3 regions of the Methylophaga sp. UBA2012 genome follow, and region 3 is predicted to be linked to each of the others. Evidence: riboswitches for the same ligand, from Rfam matches in the RefSeq annotation. Region 3 holds a riboswitch; each other region holds the start of a gene.
The links. Region 3 has a riboswitch for cyclic di-GMP ahead of B2248_RS07470 (beta strand repeat-containing protein). Riboswitches for the same ligand answer to the same signal wherever they lie in the genome.
Positions count from the first base shown of each region.

Region 1: linked by a shared signal. The riboswitch ahead of B2248_RS03620 (hypothetical protein) and the one ahead of B2248_RS07470 (beta strand repeat-containing protein) in region 3 are both predicted to bind cyclic di-GMP.
Region 2: linked by a shared signal. The riboswitch ahead of B2248_RS10175 (VPLPA-CTERM sorting domain-containing protein) and the one ahead of B2248_RS07470 (beta strand repeat-containing protein) in region 3 are both predicted to bind cyclic di-GMP.

Region 1 is NZ_DDCG01000003.1:88,418-92,383, forward strand. It holds gene B2248_RS03615 (hypothetical protein) at 1-209, opposite strand, end outside; cyclic di-GMP riboswitch class I at 224-306, opposite strand; gene B2248_RS03620 (hypothetical protein) at 660-1,340, opposite strand; cyclic di-GMP riboswitch class I at 1,358-1,442, opposite strand; gene B2248_RS03625 (methyl-accepting chemotaxis protein) at 1,862-3,178, shown strand; gene B2248_RS03630 (TMEM165/GDT1 family protein) at 3,255-3,809, opposite strand.
Region 2 is NZ_DDCG01000013.1:124,647-128,612, reverse strand. It holds gene B2248_RS10185 (YdbL family protein) at 1-429, shown strand, start outside; gene rlmD (23S rRNA (uracil(1939)-C(5))-methyltransferase RlmD) at 515-1,849, shown strand; cyclic di-GMP riboswitch class I at 2,076-2,153, shown strand; gene B2248_RS10175 (VPLPA-CTERM sorting domain-containing protein) at 2,171-2,776, shown strand; gene B2248_RS10170 (DNA alkylation repair protein) at 2,830-3,939, shown strand.
Region 3 is NZ_DDCG01000009.1:110,066-114,031, reverse strand. It holds gene B2248_RS07470 (beta strand repeat-containing protein) at 1-1,871, opposite strand, end outside; cyclic di-GMP riboswitch class I at 1,890-1,971, opposite strand; gene B2248_RS07465 (hypothetical protein) at 2,101-2,397, opposite strand; gene B2248_RS07460 (cysteine desulfurase family protein) at 2,475-3,629, opposite strand; gene B2248_RS07455 (efflux transporter outer membrane subunit) at 3,868-3,966, opposite strand, start outside.

The sequences.
Region 1 (3,966 bases), on a different contig from region 3:
GCATTAAAAACAGAAAATTCACCAAAAGATAACTTCCCGTCCTCATTCAGATCTTCGCCAACAAAACTCCCTTTAAACTTAATAACTTCAGGACTCCCCGTGGGGGCCCATCCGGCAATAAAATTAGCTTTAACAACAGTTGCAGCCCAAGAGTTGTGGGATAGTGTCAATAAAACGAGGCTTAATAGCATCCACAATTTTTTTTTCATAAGAAATTTCCATCTAATGCAGCCCAGCCCTGATGCCACTAATGCACAGCTGTAGGTTTTCCGTCCCTGACTCACATCAGGTTTGGCGATAATATGTTGAACAAAATTAATAAATTAAAGTTAACTTGCTATGGCGAGTAACAGATGAACACTTATATTCTGTTGTTAACAGGTTACTTAAATTGAATTAGAAAAAAAATCATCCTTAAGTATGATTTTTTTAAAAAATTGACTTTAAATTCATAGTAAAAATTGAGTCAAAAAAATGTTCAAAGAGAATATTAACTCACGTCAACATATCTCTAATTAAGTTCAGATTAAGAAGACTATATGGAGTTAGGCAATATATGTTCGATAACCAGCTTGTCATGGTGAGACAATCAGTGACAAAAAAAGCCGTTACATTTTGTAACGGCTTTTTTTTATGAAACGCCAGTATCTATTGATTGATTATGCAGCTTGTTTGGCTTTACGGCGAAGTCCCATAAAACCAAGCAAAGCCGGAGCAAACATAAATGCAGCCGCTGGAATAGGCACTTCCGACACAGGCGCGATGCCTGCGGCACCTACGGTAAAGCCATGCCAGCCTTCACTTGTATGAGTAAAACTGAACGAGTCAAATAACCCTTCAAGAATAATCACTCCATGTAGCTCGGCAAAATTAGAGGTAGTAAATCCAGTACCGTCAGAATACAGGGTGGGTGATCCCGAACCGTACTTCCCTAAACCAGTACTATCAAATTTAATTTTTGTATCACCAAAATCAACATTATTTGCGTTCCAGCTGACAAGGGCAATGTAAGGATTCAGCACTGTTTCTGAAAATTTTATTTCTACTGTACCACCGGTACTCAAACCGATAATTTCACGTGATGATGGAAGATTGCTAACCGTCCCCTTGGTGTAGGCATTACCCCACCAATTATCTGTCGCTCCCGATTCTATGAAATAAGCATCAGAACTTGAGCTAAAACCAACACTGACATTGTCACTACCAAACGCCATGGTTCCAGATGCAGTTTTTTGACTTGTTTTTGTCCAGTCTGTCCAGCCAATATTTGCAGCATGAGCCGATATCGTTAACATCGATGCTGACAGAGCAAGGGTTGTTGCAAAAAATTTTTTATACATGTCCCATATCCCAATAATTTTGCAACCCAGCCCTGTCAAGACTTCAATATACAGCTGTAGGCTTTCCGTCCCTGACTCACATCAGGTTTGGCGTTAATGTGTTGAACACGATGAAATAATAATATAACTATTTAATTTCGCAACAGGTAACCACCAACAATCAGTTGCGCACTATTAACTTGCCTTAATTAATTAAAAATTACATTGTACTTTGGTACTAATTTATTAAAAAAAAGACATTCCATTCTTCCTCAACACAATGTTTATAGAGGAAAATTCGATACGTTTTCAGCATAAGTGAAAAATAACTTAATCCTCACTCGGCAGAACACAATTTACCCATATCCACCCACCGTGTTTGAAATGCAAAAGTCAGTGCCCCCCATTAAGATCATTAACTTACCAGTAACGTGATAGACATCATGCTTTCGTATAAAAGCAGTTAACTTTTACTTTTCACTGCCGATATAAGATGCATACAATTAAATTGCACACTATTTGCAAAGAGGCGAAAAAAAGACATGTTTGGTAAAACAAAGCAGTTAATCACCGAGAATGCGTTATTAAAAAACGAACTCACTCCCTTGCAGGAGATTTTCAGCGCCATGCAGTCATCACTGGCCATTATTGAGTTCACACCTGAAGGTATCATCACCGCAGTAAACGACAATTTTTCTCGGGTAACAGGTTATTCCTCTTCTGAACTGATAGGACAGCATCATCAACTGTTATGCGATAAATCCGAAGTTGAATCTTCCCGATATAAAGATTTTTGGAAGCATCTAAAGAACGGTGAGTATTTTTCAGGGGAAGTATTACGCAAGCATAAAAACGGCCATGATATATGGCTGGAAGCCAATTATTTCCCAATAAAAAATGGTGAAGGCCGTGTCGTTAAAATTTTTAAGATTGCTAACGATGTGACCGAACGTGTAGAACATTCTCGTAGTAATGATAGTTTGCTATCTGCAATCGATCGTTCAATGGCTATCATAGAGTTTGATATGGGAGGTCGTGTCACCAATGCCAATCAAAATTTTCTGAGCCTTATGGGATATAAGCTTGATGAAGTGAAAGGACAGCACCATAGAATTTTTTGTGACTCAGACTATGTAAAAAGTCCTGAATATGCCAAGTTCTGGGAACAATTGAATGAGGGACGTTTTATTGCAGACAATTTTAAACGGATAAATAAATATCAATCTGCTGTTTGGTTGGAAGCCACCTATAACCCTATATTCGATAGTAATGGCAAGCCCTATCGAGTCATTAAATTTGCCACTGACATTACTGAAAAAGTTCGCCGTTCCGAGGAAGAAAAAGCGGCCGCTAACACAGCCTATACAATATCACTGGAGACAGAAAAGTTATCCTCGACAGGTGAAGATATTATTTTTAAAACCATTGATAAACTTGAAGAATTGAAACAACAATTCAGTCATTCATCAACCGAGTTGGAACAGCTAGGTGTAGAAACCGCACAAATATCATTTATCGTTAAAACGATCAGCGATATCACTGAACAAACAAACTTACTCGCCTTAAATGCCGCAATAGAAGCTGCAAGAGCGGGTGATAGTGGGCGTGGTTTTGCTGTTGTGGCTGATGAAGTTCGCTCACTGGCGACACGGACCTCACAATCAACGGCCGAAATAGCGAGCATGATTAATAAAATCCAGTCTAAAAGTGATTCCGTCATAAAAAGTATGTCCGGAAGCATGTCGGGTGTCGAATCAGGCGTTGAGTTTGCTAATACCGCAGGGAATACCATCAGCCAAATCAGAAGCGGTGCAAAAAAAGTCGTGGAAGTGGTAGAAAATTTATCGAATCTTCACTAACACTATTAGTGATAAACCATCGAGCCGCACACAGGTGTGTGGCTCGATAATATTTATTGTGCCCTTGTCACAGGGTTTACCATGGAATAATGGTTAAACCAACAATAACAAATACTAGGGAAGCAGCCCATCTAGCCACATTCAAAGGGATCACTTTCAACATGGCTTCTCCTGCGTATACTACTGGAACATTGGCTAATAACATGCCAATTGTCGTGCCCAGTGTCACCATAAAAATATTTTGGTAGGTTGCAGCAAGCGCAATCGTAGCGACTTGCGTTTTATCACCAATCTCAGCAATGAAAAATAACACGGTGGTAACGACAAACGCCCCGTATCTAGCATATTTAATCGCATCATCATCTTCCTTGTCTGGTATCAATAACCAAGCGGCCATCGCAATAAAACTCAAGCCCAGTATCCACTGACCTGTTGGACCAAGAATAAATTGTCCAAGCCAGGTGCCCAGCCAGGCAGATGCAGCATGATTGAGGAGTGTAGCAACAAGGATTCCAGCCACGATGGCTGATTTATGGCTAAAACGTGCAGCTAGCATTAAAGATAAAAGCTGGGTTTTATCACCAATTTCCGCTAGCGAAACCGTGAGAACAGAAGTAAAGAAAGCATCCATTAAATAAACTCCGGCGGGATAACAATACCAAGACAAACAACGATCTCCCGCCAAGAGGAATCATTATTTGTCTCAGGTCTTGTCAATACCAGCAAGCTGGTACGAAACTGCCATGGACCTTGAGGGTCCAATTATGTTGACAGCTTCAAACACCGGT
Region 2 (3,966 bases), on a different contig from region 3:
CAATCGTCAACATCAGACTCCAGGCTGCCACTGGCTATGTCTGTGTTGAACTGGATGGTACCGCAGGCTGAAGCGGCAGGTGCGGATATTAATATCAATTCACCCGCTATCAATGCATTACAGTCGAATATGAAAACACGCCATGAAAGCCTGAAGCCTTTCTATAATAGTGGTGCGATAGGGTTAACTGATGATGGCTTTATTACTCTACGTGATGCCAAGTCTGTACCGTTAAAAGACCGTAACCAGTTAAATAGTCTGATTGCCGCCGAAAATAATGATCGTAAAGCGCTCTATGCTGAAATCGCCAGAGCAAACGGGCATCCGGAATGGCAGGATGATATCCAACAAACCTTTGCACAACGTTGGATTAGTAATGCTGCTAATGGCTGGTGGTATCAGCAAGGTGGTAGCTGGAAACAAAAATAAATATAGCAGATTGATTATAATAATGACGTCCAGTGGCGTGAAAGCGTCACTGGATTTTTTATTTTTCAGAGATAAGAGATAAAAGATGGCAAGACGTAGCCGCAGACAAAGAATACCGCAAGAACCCGTTACAGCAGAGATTGAGTCGTTATCACACGATGGTAGAGGCATCGCTCGAATTGAAGGTAAAACCGTTTTTGTGGATGGCGCCTTAGCCGGAGAAAAAGTGAACTTTCAATATAGTCGGGTTCATAAAAAATATGATGAGGCTCGTACGGTAGAGGTGCTGTCTGCAGCTGATGATCGGGTAGCAGCGAAATGTCAGCATTTTAGTATTTGTGGTGGCTGCAGTTTGATGCATATGTCACCTGAAGCGCAGTTGGCTCATAAACAAGCCACATTGGCTGAACACTTCACTCACTTTGGTAACTTAAGCCCTGAACAATGGTTAGAACCTTTAACAGGTCCATTATGGGGATATCGTCGTAAAGCACGTTTAGGCGTGAAGTATGTTGCGAAAAAAGAACAGGTTCTGGTCGGTTTCAGAGAAAAGTCTTCACCCTATATTGCCATGCTAGAGCAATGTGAGGTCTTAGATCCACGCGTGGGTCATCGTTTAACGGATTTAGCTTCATTAATTGCTGGGCTTGAAGCCTATAACCGCATTGCTCAGATTGAAGTGGCGATGGATGATGAGCATGTGGCGTTAGTTTTTCGTAATCTTGATGCATTATCTGAGACGGATAAACAGGCACTGATTAGCTTTGGTCAAAGCAATAATTTATGGATCTATCAGCAACCGGGGGGGCCGGATACCGTGTCCTTATTATGGCCTGAATCAGCTCAGCTCAGTTACGCGCCGGAAGCAGGGTTGAACTTACAGTTTGATCCGAGCGACTTCACTCAGGTGAATGCCGGTATTAATGAAAAAATGATCCAGCGAGCCATGAACTTACTGGATGTACAAGCTGATGATCGTATTCTAGATCTATTCTGTGGTTTAGGTAACTTCACCTTACCTTTAGCCAGACGTGTTAATGAAGTGGTTGGCGTCGAAGGTGATGCGGCTCTGGTGCAACACGCTAAAAATAATGCACAACTTAATGGCTTAAAGAATGCTGAGTTTGAACTGGCTGATCTGACACAAACTGAGCTCAAAGATTATCCTTGGGCTGAAAAAGGCTTTAATAAAATTCTGCTCGATCCGCCCAGAAGTGGGGCGTTTGAAGTTTTACATCAACTTGCTGCATTAGGGGCTGAGCGTTTGGTGTATGTGTCTTGTAATCCGACGACATTGGCACGTGATGCTGGTGAGCTAGTGAATCAGCATGGCTATATTATGGAATCAGCAGGCATTATGGATATGTTTCCTCATACAACACATGTCGAGTCTATTGCTGTATTTGTAAAGAAACGTTAAAAAAGATTAAAAACTGTACCAAAGTACAATTGTTGCTACATAGACATCCTCATATTATGCAATTGCCTAGGAATAATTCCTGAGGCTTATTTATCAAATGGCAATAATGTTATTGGATAAAGGAAACTGTAGGAGGCTGATTTATTTTGCTTTTTAGTACCAAAGTACAATTGTTCAGCTAATGACGAATCACTAATATGTACTCTGCAGGTAGTGATTGCATATCGAATAGTTAAGCCAACCTTGGTGTGAGCCATGTGACGGAAAGCCACGGATCTTTTTTAAAGATGGCCGGGTTGCATAGTAAATAAGGATAATTCTATGAAATTTTACAAATCAGCTATGTTAGTAGCTGCTATGTTGCTAGGTTTTTCAAGTGTTGCTTCAGCAACATTTTATCATGGTGGTCATCATCATGGTGGTTGTGGCGATGATGGTTCAACATGCGACAACCCTCAAGCTTATTCAACGACATTAAACGCTAAAGTAACTAATGAAGATCATGATTACTGGGGAACTTTATGGGACTCTTCAGAGGCGTATATGAGCTTTGAAGCCATTAATGAGCCGACTTTAGAAATTACTTCGGCTACTTTATCGGTTAAATCGAATGCTAACGGTTCATGGTTCTCTGATGGTTTATGGACACTGGATAATCATTTTCCATATCTGACATACATTGGTAAGTTAGATGGCGGTGTTGATGTGTTTGAACTAAGTTCAAACTTATTTGACGAAGTGCTTGCTGGTATCACCTTCAAAGCTATTTTTGATAAAATAAAAGAAGATGTTTTTTGGGCTGAATTAACAGTCAATGGCGAATATTGCCCACCTGTTAGCGAAGTGCCAGTACCTGCTGCATTATGGTTATTTGGTTCTGGTCTTATGGGCTTTACAGCGATGCGCAGACGTAAAAAAACTGCCTAAGCTAAGACAGAATACCGTATGATAAAAGCCGCGATTCCATCGCGGCTTTTTTTATGGCTGAACAACTCAAAAATAAACTCAATGCTGCTGCAGTTCATGAGCTAGGCTCACTGATTCATTCAGTGTGGCCAGACTTTGCTATGACTGATTTTATTGAGACAGCATCACTTAAACTGGATGAGTTAGAGCTCAAAGCACGTGCAGACTACCTTGCTAGGAGTTTGCATGTCTACCTGCCTGATGATTATGTTGATGCGATTGCTATTCTGTTACAGGCGGCTGAATACCTAAGAGAAGAACAGTTTTCTGGTTGGGCACATTATTTAGCCTGGCCATTAATTGACTATGTTGCTTTATATGGCATCGACCACCTCGATGTTTCTTTTGCTGCATTAGAAAAATTAACTCCATTATTTACCGGCGAATTTGCCATTCGGTTTTTTCTGTTGGCGCATTTTGAAGAAACCTATGCACAGATGTTGAAGTGGGCTGAGCATGAGAATGAACATATCAGGCGATTAGCCTCTGAAGGCATTCGGCCACGTTTACCCTGGGCACCACAATTAACTGATTTACGTGATGATTCAACACCTATATGGCCGATTCTTGAGAAGTTAAAAGAGGATCCCAGTCTTTATGTCAGGCGTTCCGTTGCTAATAACATCAATGACATTAGTAAGGATCATCCACAAACGGTGATTGATATTTGTTCAAAATGGGACAAAGCAGCGTCGCAGAACACAAACTGGGTGATTCGCCATGGTTTACGGAGTTTGGTTAAACAGGGACATGCTGATGTTTATCCGCTGTTAGGTTTTAGTCAGTCGGTGGATATTGAACAGCCATTACTTTGCCTTTCCCATAGCCGATTATTATTGGGGCAGACGCTAATGCTTGATTTTGGTTTACGAAGCAAGCAGACGCAATATGTAGTACTAGACTACCGGATACGTTTTGTCGGTGCTGCTGGAAAAATGACGAGAGAAAAAGTCTTTAAATGGAAAAATATACATTTAGCAGAAGGCGAATATGTCCAAATACAAAAGCGACATACTTTACAGAAGATATCGACCAGAAAATATTACCCGGGCATACACGAGGTTGAGTGCCTATTGAATGGCCAGTGTATTGCCCGGGCGAGTTTTGAGTTGCTTATACCTTAAAGGCATTAAGACATGATAAGGCCATAG
Region 3 (3,966 bases):
CCATAATTTATCAGCCGAGCCTCATTTGACAGCATTCCCCGATTTGTCATCGTGCCCGTACTGGACAGTGTCATCTCAGCCGAACCAGTATTACTGATGTAATTATAGTTAGTTAACTGGCCACTGGTTGAAAACGCACCGGTATTATTTATTTGCCGGTTATTAATCAAGGCGCCATTATTCGCTAAGGTACCTGAGTTATTCAGCGTGCCATCGTTCGTTAAAGTGCCCGAAGCACTGTTGGTGAGTAAGGTTTCATTATCAAGCTGACTGTAATAGCTCATATTAAACTCACCTTCATTGGTGATGTTCGAGGGTGAATTTTTCTGATTGAGTAATTTGCCCTTCAGGTTAAGGGTGCCATCAGATTTATTGATGAGGGTATTAACGTTAGTAAACTCTGCATAGTCATCAATCAAAAACTGGCTGTAATTATTTACTGTGGCGCTGTTAACAAATTTACCCTGATCAATAAATTGGCCGTGATTATTGATATCGCCATAATTTGCCATAGTGGAATATAAAGTGGAGGTAAATGTGCCCTTATTGTTCAGCACACCGCCATTGGCAAATACACCGCTGTTGAGAAATTGCCCGTTTTCGTTGTTATTTAAAGTGCCAGCATTAGCAAATTGACCACTATCTGAGTTAATCAAGCTACCCGCATTGTTGAGTGTGCCGGTTTCGTTATTTCTGATAATGCCGTGATTGGTTAAGGTGCCACCGGCCTGATTGCTGAGTATGCCATTGTTATTCAAACTTGCTGTTGTATGGTTAACAAAACTGGCCATATTAGCGTTGTTGAATCTGCCAGTTTGCTGATTGTTGAAAGTTGCGTGATTATTTACGATACCATTTGCTTGATTATTGAAGGCAGAAGCGTTAGTAAATTGAGCACCACTGTTATTATTAACTACTCCGTTGTTATTGAACGTGGCATCCTTCTCATTAGACATCGTGGCATTGTTGTTGATTGTGCCAGTATTCTCTAGCTTACCCTTTTTATACTCGTTACCAAGGTAAGTATAGCCAGCTCTATTTACGAAATTGCCATCATTTGTAATTAAACCTGTATTCGTAAATTTATAAAATGTGGTGAATGAATGACTGGTGTTATTGTTTAGTTGACCTGAGTTAAGGAATATACCCTCATTTTCTACGCTAGAGTCATTTTGAAAAACACCTTCATTTTTAAAAGATGAACCGATTCTATTATGAAGAAATCTATTATTCTGAAATATGCCTGAGGCTCTGTTTTCAACTTGGCCATAACTGTTATTAAAAAACAATCCCGTATTTTCGTATAGACCAGCGTTTGTAATCTTTCCGTAATTTTTCATCGTAGGCAGCGATGTACCGTTATTTGTTACCACCCCATCTTGGTCAATGAATATATTGCCACTGTTACGATGCTCACCGGTCATTTCCCATCTACCATTGGTAGAGATATAACCGCCACTAGAATTCTCAAGGTAATGAGACTTAAAGACCGAGTTACTGCCATTTTGGATAGCCGCTTTATTCTGAATCTCGCCTCTATAACTATCAAAGGTGGCATTATTCTCGATTAAGTGCTCATTGCTTATCCAACCCCGGTTATCGATTAAGCCATTATTAATTACAGTGCCAGAAGTCATATTGACAAAACTATTACCACCACCCGATTTAAATAGATTGCCACCTGCTGTAATAGTTATTTTACTCGCGTTTTTATATCCATCTAAGCCGATATAACCATCGCTGACGGTGATGGGGGATGTGTTTGTACCATGGAGTCCTGTGACAGCATGCACAACTGACGGTGCCAGTAAAAATGAGCTGCACAGCAACGTAGTAGAGAGCGACAGAAACTGTCGTTGTTTATTTATCATCACTCGGATTCCTTGCGTTTGTGCAACCCAGCCACCTTGTTAAACAACAAGGCCTGTGGCTTTCCGTCCCTGATTCACACCAAGTTTGGCCGATTAAATAACACGCCGATCATAATGAAATGGGGTTGTAGCGACTATCAGCCAAAAGTATGATTTTGTGAGAAAAATAAATAAGCAATAAAAAAAGGGAGTCACTGACTCCCTTCTAAATATGATGTGATAAGAGAAATTAACTTTCTTTCTTATCTTTGCAGGATGGGCGTTTATCGCCCTTATGTTTTTTATGGGCGGCTTTGGCTTCTTCCTTAGTCACCTGACCATCGCCATTAGCATCCATCTTTTCAAATCGTTTTAATGCTGCTGCTGTCGCTTCCTCTTTTGTAATCACACCATCACCATTGGTGTCGATATGAGCGAAATATCCTTTTTTATCATGTTTAGCCATATCGTCAGTTGATGCTGGTTCAGCGAATGTCACTGTGCTCATTGCCATCGCGGCTAATACTGAAAAAAGTGCTGTTTTCATCATTAATCCCTCTTGTATTGGTTGGGATTTTTAGACTACGCCAGAGGAAGTTAAGGATCGGTTATCACTTCAAAAAGTCACACTTTGTTTTGAATACTCGCTTTTATATAGTCGATGGCCTGGCTTATTTGTTGTTCATCTGAAAAACGTCCCAGACTGATGCGTAAGGATGATCCTGCTTCTTCATCCGTCAACCCAATCGCTTTTAATACATGTGAAAGCAAGACCATTTCGCTGTTACAGGCAGAGCCTGTAGAAGCACAGACATTCGGCTGGAGTTTTTCTAATAGCTTATTCGCATCACAACCGATGAATTGCACATTGATATTGCCGGGATGACAATGACTTTGTGTGCCATTTAATTTAAATGGAATATGCGTCGCTTGCAGTTGCTGTAGAAACAAACGTTTCAAATGCGTTAATTGTTCACGGTGAGTTTTTGCTTCTTGTTTTGTGATACGCATCGCTTCAGCAAAACCAACACAGAGAGGCGTGGCCAGGGTGCCTGAACGCATACCAAACTGTTGCCCTCCTCCCTGAATAAATGGTGGTAACTCGGCCTGCAGATCATTTTTGATAAATATCGCGCCAATACCTTTTGGGCCATACACTTTATGTGCAGACAAACTCAGCATATCGACATTCCAGTCTTTCACGTCAATATCCATCGCTTCCGGTGCTTGAGCCGCATCACAATGAAACAGCGCACCTGCCGCATGTGCCATTTCAGCAAAGGTTTTGACATCCTGAATGGTGCCAATCTCATTATTGACCGCCATAATGCAGACCAGCAATGTCTGATCAGACAATAATGATTGATAAGCGTCTACATTAATCAGCCCGGTATTATCGACTGGAATTTCTTTGACTTTGTAACCTAGTTTTGCGGCATAAAAATAGGCGGCATTTTTAATACATTTGTGTTCAATTTCACTGATAAGAATGTCACGACGTTCAGTAGTATTGCCAAATATCACACTGGCAATCGCCTGATTGTTCGACTCAGTCGCACCCGAAGTAAAAATAACCTCTTCACTTGAGGCATTAATGCACTTTTCAATCGTGCTACGCGCAGTCTCAACCGCTGCCGCAGATTGCTGACCAAGCACATGGGCCGTAGAGTGTGGATTGGCAAAAATCTCATGATTGTAGGGTGCCATCGCGCTAACAACGCGAGGCTCTATCGGCGTGGTCGCCTGATAGTCTAGGTAAATTGAACTACCGATTTGCATTGACTGCTCCAAACAAGATCAAACTTACTGTTTGAGGTAAGTTATGACTAGAACATAAGCATGCTATTTATGCTGCCTAGTACATTATCAGAATAAGAATGTGATTAATTATAGGTGTTAAATCCCGAATATAAATACTGAATGTTAAAAATGTTCTGGAATCATTCCATATACTCAGTCATAACACCTATATAGGTTTAGAGCTGACAAAATAGTTATTCATCATATTTAATGACGACTATTTATCAATTCTCCAGCCTTTACCAAGCGATTTATAAATACTGATTAACTTTACTGCAGACTGTGTTTCGCTGACGGCAAGCGAATCTTCCGACTT